Regions from separate parts of the Paenibacillus rhizolycopersici genome, predicted to be linked through region 2. Evidence: riboswitches for the same ligand, from Rfam matches in the RefSeq annotation. Region 2 holds a riboswitch; each other region holds the start of a gene.
The links. A riboswitch is a leader RNA that binds a small molecule or an ion and turns the genes downstream of it on or off. The one in region 2 is predicted to bind cyclic di-AMP.
Positions count from the first base shown of each region.

Region 1: linked by a shared signal. The riboswitch ahead of IM700_RS02310 (KamA family radical SAM protein) and the one ahead of IM700_RS10315 (hypothetical protein) in region 2 are both predicted to bind cyclic di-AMP.
Region 3: linked by a shared signal. The riboswitch ahead of IM700_RS21005 (3D domain-containing protein) and the one ahead of IM700_RS10315 (hypothetical protein) in region 2 are both predicted to bind cyclic di-AMP.
Region 4: linked by a shared signal. The riboswitch ahead of IM700_RS03680 (APC family permease) and the one ahead of IM700_RS10315 (hypothetical protein) in region 2 are both predicted to bind cyclic di-AMP.

Region 1 covers NZ_JADCNN020000001.1:528,807-533,517, reverse strand. The annotation lists gene IM700_RS02315 (methyl-accepting chemotaxis protein) at 1-816, shown strand, start outside; gene IM700_RS02310 (KamA family radical SAM protein) at 891-2,042, opposite strand; cyclic di-AMP (ydaO/yuaA leader) riboswitch at 2,204-2,346, opposite strand; gene IM700_RS02305 (cobyric acid synthase) at 2,370-3,947, opposite strand; gene cobS (adenosylcobinamide-GDP ribazoletransferase) at 4,207-4,711, opposite strand, start outside.
Region 2 covers NZ_JADCNN020000007.1:180,418-185,128, reverse strand. The annotation lists gene kdpB (potassium-transporting ATPase subunit KdpB) at 1-53, opposite strand, end outside; gene kdpA (potassium-transporting ATPase subunit KdpA) at 82-1,752, opposite strand; gene kdpF (K(+)-transporting ATPase subunit F) at 1,784-1,861, opposite strand; gene IM700_RS10315 (hypothetical protein) at 1,987-2,388, opposite strand; cyclic di-AMP (ydaO/yuaA leader) riboswitch at 2,506-2,681, opposite strand; cyclic di-AMP (ydaO/yuaA leader) riboswitch at 2,790-2,969, opposite strand; gene IM700_RS10310 (MBL fold metallo-hydrolase) at 3,228-3,908, shown strand; gene IM700_RS10305 (nucleotidyltransferase domain-containing protein) at 3,932-4,711, opposite strand, start outside.
Region 3 covers NZ_JADCNN020000029.1:29,602-34,312, reverse strand. The annotation lists gene IM700_RS21015 (HD domain-containing protein) at 1-1,035, shown strand, start outside; gene IM700_RS21010 (TatD family hydrolase) at 1,053-1,826, shown strand; cyclic di-AMP (ydaO/yuaA leader) riboswitch at 2,032-2,243, shown strand; gene IM700_RS21005 (3D domain-containing protein) at 2,472-3,608, shown strand; gene rnmV (ribonuclease M5) at 3,801-4,346, shown strand; gene rsmA (16S rRNA (adenine(1518)-N(6)/adenine(1519)-N(6))-dimethyltransferase RsmA) at 4,352-4,711, shown strand, end outside.
Region 4 covers NZ_JADCNN020000002.1:333,501-338,211, reverse strand. The annotation lists gene IM700_RS03695 (threonine aldolase family protein) at 1-652, shown strand, start outside; gene IM700_RS03690 (DsrE family protein) at 649-993, shown strand; gene IM700_RS03685 (ArsR/SmtB family transcription factor) at 1,052-1,384, opposite strand; cyclic di-AMP (ydaO/yuaA leader) riboswitch at 1,646-1,820, shown strand; gene IM700_RS03680 (APC family permease) at 1,980-3,797, shown strand; gene pyk (pyruvate kinase) at 3,854-4,711, shown strand, end outside.

The DNA of each region.
Region 1 (4,711 bases), on a different contig from region 2:
CGGGAAATCGAGACTGGCAGCATCACGATTGCCTCCGCCGCAGCTGAAAACGCCCGGGCGATGGAAGAAATTTCGCAAGGCGTGCAGCATATCGCCGCTTCGTCCGGCGAAGTCACCGAACGGATCGGACAAGCTGCCGATGAAGCTGGCACCGGCAATACGTTGGCGCAGACGGCCGTGATGCAAATGCAGAACGTTGAAGATGCAGCCAATCGGACACTCGAGCATATTCGCACGTTAAACGATCGCTCCGAATCGATTTCGAACGTTGTAGGAACGATTACCGAAATCACGAAGCAAATCAATATTTTGGCCCTCAACGCAGCGATCGAAGCCGCACGGGCCGGCGAGCACGGGAAAGGATTTGCTGTCGTAGCGGAGGAAGTTCGCAAGCTGGCCGAGCAATCCCGCCTGGCGATGGAGGAAATCGGGGAGAATCTGCTCAGCATTCGAGAAGAATCGGAAAATTCCGTCAGCGCGATGCAGCGCGCTAGCGAGGAAATCGTCTCCGGGACCGAGCGCGTGAAGCAAGCCGGACAAGCCTTCGAACAATTGACGGAACTCATTCAGAACGTCAACTTGACGATCCAATCCGTTTCGGCATCCACGCAGGAGGTGTCCGCCGGAACCGAGGAAGTGACCGCTTCCGTTGAAGAGTCGGCGAATATTACCGCTAAATCGTTGGCCAATATGGAGCAAATCGCCGAATATTCGCAGCAGCAGCTCAGTGAAATGGAAAGCCACGCCCGAACAGTTCGTTCGCTGCATGAACAGGCGTTGTCGCTGCAAGAATCGATTGCGAAATTCCGGATTTAACCGGAGTTTAGAGAAAAAAAACGTACCCTTACTGCCTCCCTTTTACGGAGCCGGCGGTCAGGGTACGTTTTGTTTTACCCGGTAACGGACATTTCGTTGAAGGAGACGGCTTCGTCTTGCCTCCGCTCCGGTTTCCTCCAGTAGGCTTCGTTGCCCGGCAGGTCATCGAACCAAGCAGCCTCGTCCGGACAAGGCAAAATCATGAACTTGCCGTAATCATGGTCTCGCGACTGATGATATTTGAGATAAGCCTGGCCGTCTTCGATTGCGAGGATTTCGATTTTTCCCGAAGAGTGACTCATCGACAAGCGCACGCGCTTGCCCAGGCCCGAAGTGCGGGCCTTCGCTTCCTCAACCAGCTGGTACGCCCGTTTCAGCGGAATGACAAAATCGGCATTTCCGGCAACTGGCCGGTTGATGAAGAAATAATAGGGTGTGACGCCTGCCCAGGACAACCGATCCAGCAATTCGCCAAGCACGGCCGCATCGTCGTTAATGCCTTTGAGGATCGGCGTTTGATTGACCACAATAGCCCCGGCGTCGTGCAACGCCTGAAAGCCTCGTTTGGCCTCAGGGGTCATTTCGCGCGGATGATTGATATGCGCCATGACATAAATACGTTGGTCTACGGTGGAGAATTCCCTGATCAGATCCAGCAGCTCCGGATCTTCATAAATGCGCATGGGATTAAAAACGGGGATTTTCGAGCCGAGGCGGATGATTTTCACATGTTCAATGGCTCGCAGCTGTTCGAGTATAGTACGCAGCTTCCTCGTAGCCAGGATCAGGCTGTCACCGCCGGTCAATAAGACGTTGTTGATCTCGGGATGCTGAGCGATGTACTCGATGCCGGGCGTCACATCAGACATCGCCTCCTTCACATCGTTGCGGAACAAGCGTTTGCGGAAGCAATAGCGGCAGTAGGAGCCGCAAACCTCGGAGACGATCAACAGCGCGGTCGTCCGGTATTTGTGCTGACAGCCGGGAACCGCATAGTTCGTCGCCTCGTCGGAAGCGTCCCAACGCCCGTATTCCTTAAGCTCTCCCGTATTCGGGATCACCAGCTTGCGGATTGGGTCTTCCGGATCGTTCCAGTCGATCAGATTCAAATAGTAATCATTTACCCGAAAGACGAATTTGTCCGTAATCGGTTTCAATTCCTGACGCTCCTGTTCGGACAATTCGCTCACCTTGGCGATGTCGGTGATGTACTTCGGATTTGCCATAATCATCTCCTCCTTTAATGGGATCGATGCGTAAAGAAGTAGCGGGAAACCTTGCAGTGAATGCGAGTACTCCGCCGAATGCTCGGGTCATATCCCTTGAGAAGCACAAAAAGACCCCGCTCAAATAAACAGGGTCATTAGTTGATGACTGAACATATTTAAGATGACCCATCCACTGCAAACGAGGTTAGCTGACGGGCTCGGGAAAGATGGTCCCCTACGTTAAAACTAGCAACGATTCGCCCCAAAAAATGGTTCCCCCGCTTTTCGACTTTACTCATCGAAAATTAAGCGTACTATCATGCTACCTTAGAATCGCCTGATTTGTCAAAGCTTACCTTCTTCCGCGCTCGGCCGAATTCCGGAAATTTCGTAGACCAGGTCCATCCGCAAATGGCTGCGGACTACATCAGCCAGCCGGTTGAAGGCTTCCTCCTTCCGCGAGAAGGACGCAAAAGTGGTGCCCAAAGGTTCCAGTCCTTTGCTTGTACGAAGCCCATCCAGCCAGGCGCGCCGCCAGGTATCATTGTGGAACAAACCGTGTAGATACGTTCCGAACACTCTCCCGTCGGCTCGAACTGCGCCTTCCGGATGCGGGGCGTCCTCCGCTCCCCCCTGCCTTGGCTCCATCCCTTCGGCTTGTAACATAAACAAAGGACTGATGTCCCGAAGGAATTGGGTCTCGCCAGCATGGATCTCATAGCCTTCTATCAGCAATCGACGATCCGAAAGATGCAGCGGAACTGGCAGGTTATCTATCGTTTGGCCATAAACGCGAACGGTCCTTTTGCCCGGAATGAAGGTTGTTGTTAAAGGTAGCAAACCAATTCCTATCGCCGATCTCACTTGGCCGGATTCTACCGCGTCTGGATCATGCAATTGCTCTCCCAGCATTTGATACCCACCACAAATGCCGACAAGCTGGGCTTGGGTATTCCCTTCGATCAAACTGCAAATTGCTCCCTCCAGCCCTTGCTCCCGCAGGAATGTTAAATCCCCGATCGTATCCTTGGTTCCCGGTAAAATCACGGCATCCGGATGTCCAAGTTCCGAAGGTTTACTTACGTAACGCAGTGACACATCCGGTTCGGCAGCCAAAGGTGCGAAATCGGTAAAATTAGAAATTCGCGGGTAACGAATGACCGCGATATCCAGCACCTTACCGGCAGCCTTCTCTGAGCGGGAAACATAAGTATCCAGAACAACAGAATCCTCCGCTTCAATATCCAGATCAGGCAGAAACGGGAGCACGCCTAACACAGGAATCCCGGTCCGCTGCTCCAGCCAATCCAGCCCGGGCTGCAGCAGGGACAAATCGCCGCGGAACTTGTTGATCAAGAACCCTTTGACTCGAGCTCGTTCGTGCGGCTCCAGCAGCTCCAACGTGCCGACGAGAAAGGCAAATACGCCGCCACGGTCGATATCGCCGACCAAAATGACCGGAGCATCCGCCCACTCAGCCAAATTCATATTGACGATATCCCGCTGCTTCAGGTTGATTTCCGCCGGGCTGCCAGCCCCCTCCATGACGACGATGCCGTGCTTCTCGCGCAGCCTTCCAAGCGCTTCCACCACCAGCGATTTGGCATGGGGCAGGAACTCCTCGCGATAGTCTGATGCGCTGAGATGCCGGTAAGGACGCCCGTGAACGACGATTTGCGAATGCATCTCACCCGTTGGCTTGATCAACACCGGATTCATGTCCGTGGTGGCGTCGATCCCGCAAGCCTCCGCCTGGATTCCTTGCGCCCGACCGATTTCGAATCCGTCTGGTGTAACATAGGAGTTCAGAGCCATATTCTGCGACTTAAACGGAACTGGATGAAGCCCGTCCTGCGCGAAAATACGGCATAATGCCGTCACGATGACGCTTTTACCCACGTCCGATGCCGTGCCTTGGATCATCAGCACCGCGCTGGCCGGAGCCGGGGCATCAGAATCTGCGCCAGTAACTTCAAACTCGTCAAGCCTTTTGTTCACTTTAGCCTCCACCCCTTTCCGAATCGTGAGATTTGTTCCTCTGCAGGCTGCTTTGCCCGATTATCCCTTTCATTAAGGGTGGGGGCCCTTGTATTGTTATCGTTATTAGCACCCTGAGCCTAAGGGATAATGGTGCAAAACCTCGGTTGGGACACGGACTTGCTATGACATTAACATCCAGGCCTTACCGCAAAATCAACACGGCGAGCAGAAGCAGGACAGCCTCCAGCCCTTCACCAAGCGCACCGTATGTATCCCCAGTCAAACCGCCCAGTTTGGCACTGATCCGACGGGCCGCCCAGGTGCCCGCTGCCCAGGCAATCAAAGGCGCCGTAACGATATATAATAGCGAGCGAAGCAATGCGGTTTCGTCAGCTCCGCTCAGCGACAGGAGCAGGGTTAGCAGCAGCACCATGACCGTAAGCGTGACCGCCATCATAGTGCCTCCCCAGGCATCCCGCTCACCAAAGCCGTGAAACTGCGCGGCTAATCCCTCACCTTGCCGAGCCTTCGGCCATCGAAACATCGCCCGGCTCATAAACCAGCGGCTCCATAAAGGGGCCATCAGCAACGCGAGCCCCGTTGTCAGCCTATCTCCTTGGAGGAGGGGTGCCAACAACGAGGCCTTAAATAAGAGCAAGAGAACACACGCCAACACGCCCATTGCGCCAACCCGGCTGTCTTTCATA
Region 2 (4,711 bases):
TTGACCGCATGACTGACGATCGTGCGAGATAACATCGTTTTCTTGTTACGCATGTCCGTTCCACTCCTTCTTTCTTTCAACCTATGGCAGTAAAGTCAGATGCTCGGCGATCGGCCCCAATACGAGAGCCGGGAAGTAAGTCAACGCGCCGACGAGGATCACAATGATGAGAAAGACACCGCCGAACAGAGCCGTATCCGTACGGAACGTGCCGCTCGTGACGGGTACCGATTTCTTGGCGGCCAAGGAGCCCGCCACCGCCAGCAAGACGACGATCGAGAAATAGCGGCCCAAGAACATCACGACGCCCGTGGCGATGTTCCAGAACGGCGTATTATCGCCAAGCCCTTCGAAACCCGAGCCGTTGTTGTTCGCGGACGAAGTAAATTCATACATCGCTTGCGTTAAGCCGTGGAAACCGGAATTGGATATCGTATCCGGGTAAGCCAACAAAGCCAGAGCGGTGGGTGCCAGTATCAGGAACGGGGTAACCAGCAAATTAACGGCGATCAGCTTCATCTCTTTGCCTTCGAGCTTCTTGCCGAGAAATTCCGGCGTGCGCCCAACCATCAGACCGGACAAGAACACCGCAATCATCGCATACATCAACACGTTCATGATTCCGACGCCCGCTCCGCCGAAGACCGTATTCAGCATCATGTTCGCCAGCGGAACCAGCCCGCCGATCGGCGTCAGCGTATCGTGCATCGTATTGACCGCTCCCGTCTCCGTCGCGGTTGTGACCGTCGCGAACAAGGCCGACTGGGCTAGGCCAAAACGAACCTCCTTGCCCTCCATGCTGCCTTGGCCATGCGCGATGCCAAGGGCGTTGAATGCCGGATTGCCGGCGCTTTCGGCCGAAAGCAATACGCCAAGCATGACGATGAACATCATCAGCATCGATACGAACAACACCCGGCCTTGTTTGGCATTCCCGACCATTTTCCCATAAGCGAAAGGAAGGGAAGTCCCGATCAGCATCATCAATAGGATTTGCAGCATATTGCTGAATCCCCCCGGATTTTCAAACGGATGGGCCGAGTTCACGCCCACGAATCCGCCGCCGTTGTTGCCGAACTGCTTAATCGACAAGAACGAGGCAATCGGCCCCCGGGCGATAGGTTGCTCTGTCCCCTGAAGGGTATGGGCGATCGCCGTTGATGCCATAGTTTGCGGTACGCCCAACGCTACGAATATTAAAGCCGAAATGAACGATACCGGCAGCAGAACCCGGGTGATCGCACGAACCAGATCCACGAAGAAACTGCCGATCGGTTTGCCGGCCAAGCCGCGAATAAATGCCATCGCCGCGGCGACGCCGGTCGCCGTCGAAGTGAACATCATGAATACGATCCCGATCATCTGCGAAAGGTAAGACAGTCCGCTTTCCCCGCTGTAATGCTGCAGATCCGTATTGGTCATGAAGGCAATCACCGTATTGAAGGCGAGCGTCGGCTCCATGTTTGAAACCCCGCTCGGATTCAGCGGCAGGAACCCTTGCAGCCGAAAAATCAGATAGACGATAAGCATCATCGCCAAATTGCTCAGCACCGCGGATAAAGCATACTTCTTCCAGGACTGATTCTCCTGACGGATGCCGCTGGCATGGAATATTACTCTTTCAATAGGTCCGAACCACCGGTCCAGACCGTTCTTTTCATAGTCAAACGCTTTGGCCAAGTATAGACCGGCCGGTCTGGCGACGATTACCGCGAGGCCCAAAGTAACGAGTATGGCAATCCAACTGTAGATAGTCACGTCTTATCCCTCCGAAAGGCAAATGTTAAAACTTCTCCGGGTTCAGCAGCGCATACCCCAAATAAACAAAAACCGCCACGATTAAGATGCCAAGTCCCCACATCATCGCTGATCTCCACCCTCCGAAATCGCTTTGGAAGCCCAAGTTGCCAGACCTGCCATCATGCAAACCATGACGATAATTAAGCCGATCATGAAAATGTCCATCATCGTCGATCGGATCCTCCTTTACTCATTGTGCAGAATAAACGATACGTCTTTTCCCTTCGTATAAATCACATAGTTAGCGCCAAGCTTTTTATAAACCGCGCCAGGATGCATCTTTTGCGTAATGACATAAATCGGCTTCGACGTCCATGGACGGCAGAATTGCAAATATCGGCAGGTTAGTGTCAGAGATTCTTCGAAGATATACACCGTCCCGATGGGGATATCAGGTACGACCTTGTTTTTGCGTTTAGTAGTATCCACTAGAATGACGTGCTCTATCCCACGGTCTATCGCCTCCTGGCGGCTTCTATCATTGTTGACCATCAGTGCAAACGGGATTTCGCGGTACTTCATCGTTCTGATGAAATCTACCGCCAATGGATTCGTAAGCGTCACCAGCGCGTATTCAAAAGTGCCCACTTCTTGTATTCCTCCTGATTCAGAAATTAGGCATCAAAAAAGAAGCCTGGGAAGAGGGAATCTTCGCGGGCTTCCAGCATGAATGTATTCTATGCTTTAGGAATCGCGCTATAAGGTTTCCTCTCTCGTCTGCACTTACGAGGTTAGCTGACGGGCTCGGGCGCGAGAGACGCCCTACCTCGCGATACGCAACTATCGCCAGGATTCGCCCCATAGGCGGTAAGCGCGACCTGCGCTCCGCCCGAATGGGTCCCCCGTTCCTTCGCATCGGAAGGATTCAGTGTGATGCAAATAGATTGTTAATTTTCTTCTTAATTGTTAATGTAACACTTTCTTCCCTTTCATGAATGGGCATAAGAAAACCACAGAGGATATCCCTGCGGCTCGCCATGACAAGTCCATCATCCTCTCTCCCTACGCTGACGAGGTTAGCTGTCGGATTCGGGCGGTGAGAGTCGCCCTACCCCTGCGGCATAGGCTTGCCGCAGGGGATTCACCCCGGACCGTTCCGCCGACTCTCACATCGGCAGCGATCATTGGTTCCCCCGTTTTCCTGATCGGAAATTAAGCGATACTGATTGTTTTATTGGAATCATTTCATGAGTCGAATATTACGCTTGCGCTTGTTCTTTGTAAAGCTAGACCAAACGCAAATTTGAGATAAAAAACCTTATAATTTCGTCATTTTTAGCGTTTTCAAGGGATAAAAAACGTCTTTCTCTACGATTACCTCTACCGCAGACCCTTACTTGAAATCCGGCTAGGACTTGTCCTCCGCCCCTTTCTTTGCTACGATTTTGCGCAGATAAACTAAGCTTGAACAACGAGGAGGAGATTACATGAAACAAACGAACGCATCCGGCCTGATGCCGCTGCCGCTAAACCTGAACTTGCCGAATGGGAACCAGATGCCGGTCCATGCGGTTCTGTTATGGGGGACCGATCATCTCGTCCTCGTTGACACCGGGGTTCCCGGTCAATTGGACGTGATCCGCAAAGGGTTGGAGCAAGGAGGGTTCTCCCTGGAACAGTTGACGCATGTGATCATCACGCATCAAGACAGGGATCATATCGGTAGCTTGCCGGAGCTGGTCCAGGCGAAGGCGGGGAAGTTGGAAGTATTGGCCCATGAAACGGGGATTCCTTACCTGGCATGGGAAATTCCGCTGATTAAAAGCGGAATCACCGCCGAACCGGTCGTAGTGGATACGGCGCTTCACGATGGCGACGAGCTGCCATTTGGCGGTGGCCTGCGGGTATTGCATACCCCGGGGCACACGCCGGATCATATCAGCTTATATCATGCTTCCAGCAAAACGTTGATCAGCGGGGACGTGCTCGTCTCGAGCGGCGGCAAGGTGTTGCCGCCCGATCCGAAGTTCACACCGGATTACGCCCAGGCCCTTCTATCGGTCGAAAAATTGGCCGCCCTGGATGTGGAAACGGTAATTACCTACCATGGCGGCGTATGTACCGGGGCGATCAAGGAACGGCTGAAGGAAATCGCTGCGGGGAAATAAGCATAGCAGTCCCGGCCAGCCGGTTAAATATCGCCTACCGGCGTAAATCCGCCCAGCCAATTTAATTCGCTGTCTTCCATGAATCGCGAGGGCCAGCTTCGTCCATCCTCACCCCAATCGGCGAACGTGCGGACCGACTGGTAAAACGCTTCGATATGCTCGGCCGTTGGTTCCTGCAGCATCCGTTCGATCAGCGGCAGGAAGCCTTCGGGCCGATCCGGAGCTTGTTCCAGAACATTAAGAAACCACTTATGGTACGGATACAGCATTTCATTATGCGCCAAGATCAGTCTTCCGCCGAACAAAACCAAATTATTGACGGCATGTCGCAATAGATAGAGGTTGTCATGCTTGAAGGCTTCGGCGGAATACCATTTCCACGCTTCGAACTGGGCCAAGAAACGGGAGATATTCTCCTGCTTACGTTCTGCCGGATAGCGAACGATATCTGCCAGCAGTTCCTCCACTCCCGTGATGTTTGAAAAAGCGAGGATCGCCCCTTCAAATGCAAAACGGGCCGGCTCGCTCCCTTTCTCGGCCACCTGCTTCATGAATCCGCAAGAGATATATTTTCCGTCCACGTAACCGGACTCATAGTCCGTCGATTCATTTTCCCAATACGTCGTCTCTCCGGTGCTTACCCGCCGGGCATAATCCTCCTCGGATATCACGATCATCACGTCTACATCCGAGGACGGTTTCGCGAATCCGTGGGCAATCGAACCGGAAACCAGTAAGGCCAGAATATCCTCCCGGGCGGCGAGCTTGGCCTTTAGTTTCTCGATCGACTTGGCATGATGTGC
Region 3 (4,711 bases), on a different contig from region 2:
CAAGGAGATAAATTGGTGGCATTGTGCGCGGCGTTGCTTCACGATTTGGGACACGGGCCGTTCTCCCATTCTATAGAAGAAGCATTCCAGATGCATCACGAAGATTGGACATGTAAAATTTTGCTGGGCGATACGGAAGTTAGTGCCATTTTGCGCGAGGTTGCCCCGGATTTTCCGGAGAAAGTGGCTGCCGTGATCCGCAAGGATTACGAGAATCCGATTGTGGTCAATTTAGTCTCGAGCCCCCTCGATGCGGATCGAATGGATTATTTGCTGAGGGATGCGTATTTTACCGGTGTGAACTACGGTACGATTGATATGGACCGGATTCTGCGGATGCTTCGACCTTTTCAGGGGCGGGTGGTCGTAAAGGAATCAGGCATGCACGCGGTGGAAGACTATTTGATGTCCAGGTATCAGATGTATTGGCAGATTTATTTTCACCCGGTAACGCGGAGCTCGGAGATTATTCTCCGGCAAATTTTGCGCCGAGCTAAGGAATTGTACCAGAACGGGTATTCCTTTGGTTTCCTGCCGCATCCGCTTCCGGATCTATTTGAAGGTAACATCGGGGTCGCTGACTATTTGCAGTTGGACGAAGCTTTGATGCAAACGGCGTTCATGCAGTGGACGAGGGAGTCAGATGAGTTATTACGCGATTTGTGCTCCCGGTTTTTGAATCGCAAATTGTATAAATATGTAGAATTGGACACACCAGAGCTGGAAATGCTGGAGGAGATTCGGGAGTCCTTTACGCGCGTCGGACTGCATCCCGAATATGACATGGAAATTGATTTTCCGACCGATCTGCCGTATGATGTGTTCCGTCCGGATGAGGGGTTCCGTCAGAAGCAAATCTTGCTCTTGGACCGTCAGGAACGGGTACGGGAAATTTCTGAAGTGTCGGATATCGTTCGGTCGATTAGCGGATTACATCGAGGCAAAACGCATTTGTACTATCCGGATAATAAATTGTGTGCTGTAATGGATCGGTTGCCCCAGAAGGTAGCCCGCATATTCGAGCAACGGAATTAGGAGGATGACGATTCGAGATGTTATTTGATACGCATACGCATTTGGATGCTCCCCAATTTGACGAGGATCGCGAGGAAGTGATTGCACGCGCCGTGGAGCAAGGGGTCACAAGGATGATCAACATCGGATTTAACCGGGAAACCATCCCGTCGACCATGAAATTGGCGGAGTCGTATGACTTCATTTATGCGGCTGTTGGCTGGCATCCGCAGGATGCCATTACGATGCAAGAAGGGGATTTGGACTGGATCGCTGAATTATGTAAACATGACAAAGTCGTAGCGATCGGTGAAATCGGGCTGGACTATTACTGGGACACGTCCCCAAAAGAAGTGCAGCATGACGTATTCCGCAAACAAATTGGACTAGCTCGCAGTCTGGGGATGCCGATTTCCATCCATAATCGCGATGCCCATGAGGATGTGGTCCGCATTCTCCGCGAGGAGAAAGCAAACGAGGTTGGGGGTGTCATGCACTCGTTCTCTGGTAGTTGGGAAATTGCCAAAATGTGTCTGGATTTGGGATTTCATTTGTCGTTTGGCGGACCGATTACGTTTAAAAATGCAAAACAGCCCAAAGAAGTGCTGACCAAGACGCCAATGGATCGTTTATTAATCGAAACGGATTCCCCTTATTTAACACCACACCCATATCGTGGAAAGAGAAATGAGTCTGCGCATGTCCGCCTGGTTGCGGAAATGGCTGCCGAGCTCAAAGGGGTTACTTTTGAGGAAATCGCCGAAATTACGACCCGAAATGCAATGGAACGATTTGGAATCTCGAGGATTTAAGAGTAAATCGGATGAAAAAAAGAGGATTTCGGAAAGATTAATGCTTTTTAACCGTTAAAACCGAGATCATTACATTTTTTTAACCATTTTTTTAAAAAAACGTGGTTGATTCGTCCTTTACAACATGCATCGAAACAGGATAGAATTTTTTCAGTATCGATTTAGTGCGTTCTGGATGGACAAATTGAACGATACTTGGTTCCATGAACCAGTCTCGCTGAATCTCCTTCACGGAGAACGGGGGAACCGATACAGGCAGCGGTTGGCGGCAAGCCTCTCGCGTCGGTATTTGATTTCTTTCCAGGGTCTATGGGGTGAATTCGAGGTCATTGCGCCATGAGCGAATGAACTGAGAAAGGGCGGCTCTCTTTCGCCCGAACCCGACAGCTAACCTCGTAAGCGTATAAGAGAGGTCACTCGTGCAGCTATTACACCAAGACATTCAGGAAGCCACGAAGGAGTTCCTCTAACTCTTTCTTTGGGCTTCTTTTGTTTTGAATAAAAGTAATAGGGTCATCATACTGTTGGTAAACAGGAGGTGACGTACGCAAGAAGACTGGATCAGGATGCAAAAGTAACTGTAGTCACGTCAATCGTTATCATGCATCGACCTAGACGGCGGGACTATGAAGGAGGACGGAAGAAATGGGCATTTTCCGCAAAGAGGAGACCCATGAATCACGCTCATCCAGCATGTCTTACGCAATGCGATGGAAGCATGAGAATTTACGTCAGATTGCGCTCGTCGGCGTTCTGACCATCGCGGTATTCATCATCATCCTAATCTGGCTGTTTGGCCAGGCACATAAAGAAGTGTCCCTGATTGTGGACGGCAGCGTCCAATCGGTGGAGACGAATAAATCCAGCGTAGCCCATCTGCTGGAGGAGCAATCGATTCAACTCAGCGCGAAGGATTCCGTATCACTTCCGCTGGACAGCTCGCTTAAGAACGGTGACCGCATTGTCATCGTACGCGCAAAGCCGGTAAACGTGAGCGTGGACGGCATGAAAAAGGTTCACTTCACAACACAAAGCAAAGTAGAAGGCGTATTGTCCGAGATCGGCGTCACATTGGACCAAGATGACAAGGTCTCACCGACAATGGACAGTAAAGTTACTGCGAACCTGGACGTCAAGATTGTTCGGGTGAGTAAGCAAACGGTGCAGACGAAGGAGACCGTGCCTTTTAGCGTGGTCAAAACGTCGGACGCCAATCTGCTGAAAGGCACGACGAAGGTCGTTCAGCAAGGCAATGCCGGATTGGTCATTCACAACATTGAGAAAACTTACGAGGACGGAAAGTTCGTGACAAAGCGATGGCTCGGCAAAGAGGTCACTAAAAAGGCCCAGCCGAAGGTTGTTGCCGTCGGCACGAAGAAGCCAACCGCCGTTCTGTCGGCCAGCATTAACCGTACCGCAAATGCGGTGAACATTAGCGGGTTGACGACCAAAGGCGGCGTCTCTTTTGAATATAAAAAGATACTTAAAAACGTCACGTTGACCGCCTATTCGGCGGAAGAAGACGGGATTGGCACCCGCACGGCCTCCGGTACCCGCGTGACCGAAGGCAGAACAATCGCGGTTGATAAGGACGTCGTTCCACTCGGTTGGTGGGTATACATCGAGGGGATCGGCTTCCGTAAGGCGGAGGATACCGGCGGGGCTATTGATGGGAACAAGATGGATGTTTATTACGATACCCTGAAGGATGCGAAGAACTTCGGCCGGAAGAAGGGGCGTACCGTTTACGTCATCGGCCCGACGAAGCCGGAATTGAATTAACTCTCGACTCTCTTTGTTTTACAATGCAGAGGGAATGAGATAGTATTAGGATGATGAATAAGACAGTGGATTAGAAGAGGATGTTATCCTCTTCTTTTTGTTATTCTTGCAAGGAAGTTCAAAAAGTCGACTTTTTGAACATCATTAATAACAAAAAAGATAAGCTAGAGCACGAAGGGAAGAATAGATACCATGATCAAAGAGGTCATCGTGGTGGAGGGCCGAGATGACACCGTGGCCATCAAGCGAGCCGTGGAGGCGGATACGATTGAGACCGGCGGTTCGGCCATCGGGGAAGTGACGCTCAAGAAGATCGCTTTGGCTCAGGAGCGCCGAGGGGTCATTATTTTTACTGATCCGGACCATGCCGGGGAGCGGATTCGCAAAATCGTGGCGGCACGGGTTCCGGGCTGCAAGCATGCGTTCCTTCCCGAGGCAGAGGCCACGAAGCGGGGCGACATCGGCGTGGAGAACGCCTCACCGGAGGCGATCCGCACGGCGCTGTCCCGAGTCCGCAGCGAAGCGCCGGGAGTAGAGGCTGCGATCGACTGGGAAGACTTGATGAGTGCGGGGTTAATCGTTCACCCGCAGGCTGCTGCGCGACGGAAAGCGCTAGGTGAGCTGCTAGGCATCGGGTATTGCAACGGGAAGCAATTGTACAAGCGGTTATCGGTGTTCCGTATCACCCGCGAGGAGTTTGCGGCCGCGCTGGCCGAGTTGGAGAGCAAAGGAGTTTAAGGAGCATGAGCATAAGGGAAGAGGTATCCACGCCGCGCCGAACGAAGGAGATCATTCAACGGCACGGTTTTTCGTTTAAAAAAAGCCTGGGACAGAATTTTCTGATCGACCAGAACATTCTCGGGAAGATCGTCGCGGCAGCCGGCCTGGACGATACCAAGGGCGCGCTGGAAATCGGACCGGGTATCGGCGCGTTAACGGAGAAACTGGCTCAGGAAGCAGGTAAGGTAACGGCGGTGGAGATCGATCAACGTCTACTTCCGATCCTGGAAGAGGTGCTGGAGCCTTATTCGCACGTGAACGTGATCCATGGGGACGTGCTGAAGCTGGATCTTCAAGCGCTGTTCGCTGCCGAATTCGGCGGG
Region 4 (4,711 bases), on a different contig from region 2:
CGAGATCGGCGGCCAGTTGCCGCCGTTCGAGGAGCTCGTGGCGATTTCCGAGTTCTGCCGGGAGAAAGACATCAAGCTCCATCTGGACGGAGCCCGGCTGTTCGAAGTTCTTCCCTACTATCAAAAAACCGCGGCGGAAGTGTGCGTCCTGTTCGACAGCGTCTACATCTCCTTCTACAAGGGCATCGGCGGAATCGCCGGAGCCATATTGGCCGGAGAGCCGGAGTTCACAAAGGCATCCAAGGTGTGGAAGAGACGTCACGGCGGTGACCTGATCAGCTTGTATCCGTATTATCTCAGCGCAGATTACTATTATGAGCAGCGCGTTGGGAAAATGGATTTGTATTATCGGCAGGCGCAAGAGCTGGCAGAGTGGTATAACCGATGCCATCAGATGAAGACGGTCCCGGCCGTTCCGGTTTCGAACATGTTCCACGTCCATGCGGATGTCCCCAAGGAACGGCTGGAGCATAGCCTTGTTGAAGTGTACCGGGAAACCGGCGTTGGGTTAACCGCCGTCCTCAAGGAGAAGGCGGATGGAGGCTGTTCCTTCGAGGTGAGTCTCGGAGACCGTTATGGCGAGGTGCCGAAAGACCGGATGCAGTTGACGTTTGAACTGCTCGATCAGAAGCTGAGAGGAGAATCGCTTTGAACCGAAAAGTTATTTTTCTAACGACCGACAGCTTCGGGGACGGTGACCGGGAACTGGGGATGCAGCTGTTGGAAACGTTCCTAACGTTGTTGAAGCAGCGGGAACAGGAGCAGCTTCCGGCGGCAGTATTTTGTGTAAATCGGGGTGTTCTTGCCCTAACGGAGCAGTCGTTTGCTTCGTTGCACCTGAAGGAGCTGGCGAGTCGCGGTGTGCCGGTATTGGCTTGTGGGACCTGCGTTAACTATTACGGCATCCAGGATCAACTCGCAGCTGGCGAGGTGTCCAGTATGGGGCGTTTTATGGAACTGGCTGCGCAATATGAGGTCTTGACGCTGGCTTGATCTCGGCCGAAGAAATCATCAAAGAAACACCGTAAGAATTACGGCATTTGCCGTTTTCTTACGGTGTTTTTTGTTGATCCGGGCTTTGAATTTCCTGTAAGTATTCGTCAAGCCGGTTAAACCGCTCTTCCCATAAGTTTCGGAACGAGGCGATCCACTCGTCCAGCTCCTGCAGGGGTTCCGGCCGAAGCCGGTAAATCCGGCGATTCGCAACAGGTTGAACCTCGACGATGCGGGCTTCATTCAGCACCTTGAGATGCTTCGATACCTGCGGCTGCCGGACTTGGAGCCGATCCGCGATTTCTCCTACGGTTAGTGGACCGTATCGCAGCAGTTCAACCATTTTCAGTCGATGGGGTTCGGCAAGCGCGCTCAAAGTTGCAGTATTCATCGGTCTCACTTCCTTATTTCGAGTATACCTTATTTGGTCGCAAATATTCCAGTAGGGGAATATGAATAATTCACATCACTGTCGACCATCGTCTTATTTCCTCGTAAATTCAAGTCCGTACGAAATAATTAGCGTAGAAGAGCGATGTATACGCGTACCTCGACAATGCGGATCGCATTTCGTTGCCAATCCGCCTTAAACTCATCTTTACACTTTTTAGGGCGGGGAGTATGATTCATCAGTGGTAATTTTTATATGGCAAATACCTGATCGCTGAATTCTTTATTCAGTAAGAAACGGGGGAACCAACCGAAACGGGTCGTGAGGCTTCGTTTCTGGGGTGAATCGCTTGTTTTGGCTATCCTGGCCATGAGCGTAGGGCTGCTTTCGTGCCCGAATCCGTCAGCTAACTCCGTAAGCGTCCGAAAGAGGGAATTGTCGCGGATATTCGCTTGAGTTTCAAATAAAGCGGCCGCGGGAAGGTCCAACTTTCCTGCGGCCTTTTTGTGTTGTTCTCTGCGGGAATGGGGAGCCTATAGAACCACGAATGGTTAGAGATATAAGGTTATTTAAGGGATGAAGAGAGGAAATCACCATGGTGAACAAAATTAAGCGAGTACTGATCGGCAGACCGATGAAAAGTACCGAAATTGAAGGGGAGAAACTGAGCAAGCTCAAGGCGTTGGCAGTACTGTCCTCGGACGCTTTATCGTCTGTGGCTTACGGGACGGAGCAAATTCTGATCGTCTTGATGGCGGCGGGATTTTCGGCCGTCTGGTATTCCATCCCGATCTCGTTTGCGGTTCTGGGGCTTTTACTTATTCTGATTTTGTCGTATCGGCAAACGATTTACTCCTACCCCGCCGGGGGCGGGGCGTATATCGTGGCGATGGATAACCTTGGGCGATCGACAGGTTTGCTGGCCGGCGGCTCGCTCCTGGTCGATTATGTTCTGACGGTGGCGGTCAGCTCGTCGGCGGGAACGGATGCCATTACATCCGCTTTCCCGGCGCTGCATGATCAACGGGTGTTGATTGCGCTGCTAATGATCACCTTGTTAACGCTGATGAATCTTCGAGGGGTAACGGAGTCAGCATCCGTATTGGCTATTCCGGTATATCTGTTTGTCGCGTCCATCTTTGTTCTGATCCTGTCGGGGTTGTTTAAATATTTGACCGGTGGAATTCACGCGAGCGTGCCAGAGATGGGGACGGCGGTTTCCGATATAAGTCTGTTCCTGCTGCTCAAGGCGTTCAGTTCCGGCTGTTCGGCCTTAACCGGGGTAGAGGCGGTATCCAACGCCATCCCGAACTTCAAGCAGCCGGCGGAACGTAATGCTGCAGCTACGCTGGTGATGATGGGTGTCATTCTCTGCACCATGTTTATCGGAATCAGTGCGCTGGCCTATTGGTACGGTATCGCTCCTGATCCGAAAGCAACCGTTGTCTCACAGATTGCCGAGTCGACCTTCGGCCGGGGCGCGTTATACTACGTCATCCAGGCGATTACAGCGCTGATCCTGTTCCTGGCCGCCAACACGGCTTACTCAGCCTTTCCCTTGCTGGCGTTTATGCTGGCCAAAGACAAGTACATGCCGCATGCGTTTATGGTGCGCGGGGACCGGCTCGGTTTTTCGAACGGAATTATTTTCCTTGGCGTGGCTTCGGCGTTGCTGGTTCTCGGGTTCCATGGCAACACGGAGAGCTTGATTCCGTTATACGCGGTTGGCGTATTTATTCCGTTCACCTTGTCGCAGCTCGGGATGATGATTCGATGGCTAAAGCTGAAGCCGCAAGGATGGGTGTTCCGGTTTGTCATCAATACGATTGGGATGCTGACAACGCTGGGGATTACGCTGATCTTCATCATCACCAAATTTTCGCATATATGGGTCGTATTTATCTTCTTACCGCTGGTGATGTTTATCTTTTACCAAATTCATCGTCATTATTTAAATATTGCCGACCAGCTTCGAATCCAGATGGATACGGAAAAACCTTGCATCAAAGGCAGCACTATCGTCGTGCCGGTTGCGGGCGTTACTCGCGTCGTGATGAACTCGTTGAGCTACGCCAAATCGCTGACGGACAACGTTGTCGCCGTGTATGTCGGGTTTGATGACGAAGAAATTGACCGCATGGAGAAGAAGTGGAAGGAATGGAACCCCGGGGTTCGGTTAATCACGCTCCGTTCCAGCTTCCGCAGCATCATCCGGCCCATCATGAAGTTCATCGATACGGTGGAATGGAAAACTGCAGAGACCGACCATATTACCGTCCTAATTCCGCAGTTTATTACCCGGCACTGGTGGCAGAATATTTTGCATAACCAATCGAGCCTTTTGCTTCGGGCCTATTTATTCAATAAAAAGGACATTGTCATTGCAACCGTTCCTTACCATCTGCAAAAATAATTCGTTTCGCCGGCTTGACGCATACTAACCTAAACGTTACCTAAGGAGGTTTCAAGGTGCTGCGGACAAAAATCATTTGCACGTTAGGCCCCGCCTGCGACTCGGTTTCCGTGCTGAAGGAAATGATTCAGGGCGGGATGACGGTCGGCCGACTGAATATGGCCCACGGGGAGCTGGAGGAGCATGTGGCCCGCATACAGCGGGTGCGGCAAGCCGCGCAAGAACTGCATAGCTTTGTACCGATTATGATGGATATCAAGGGGCCAGAGGTGCGCATCGGGAAATTGCGGGAACCATTCTGCGAGCTGATTGCCGGAGAAGAGATGGTGCTTACAACAGAGCCGCTAGACGGAGACGCCGCGAAAATCTCGGTCAACTATCCCGAAATGCCGCAGGTTGTGCAAGCGAATGATCGAATCCTGATCGATGACGGGTTGATCGAGCTGCGCGTCATATCGGCCGAGGGGGCTGAAGTCCGTTGCCGCATCATCAGCGGCGGGAAGCTCAAGCCGAACAAAGGCGTCAATCTGCCTGGGATCAAAACTACGCTGCCTGGCGTGACAGAGCGAGACATTCGGCATATTCATTTTGGCCTGGAGAACGGGGTGGAGATGATCGCCGTATCGTTTGTTCGCAAAGGTGACGATATCCGTGAAGTTCGGCGGATTTTGCAGGAGAATAATGGAGGACACGTCCAGATCATCTCCAAAATCGAAAATGAGGAAGGCGTGCAAGATCTGGAGGATATCATCGAGGCTTCGGATGGAATCATGATTGCGCGCGGCGATCTTGGGGTAGAAATTCCGGTTGAGGAAGTGCCGATGCTGCAGAAAGAAATGATCGACAAGTGTAATCTGGCAGGCAAACCGGTTATCGTCGCCACGCATATGCTGGAGTCGATGCAGGTGAATCCA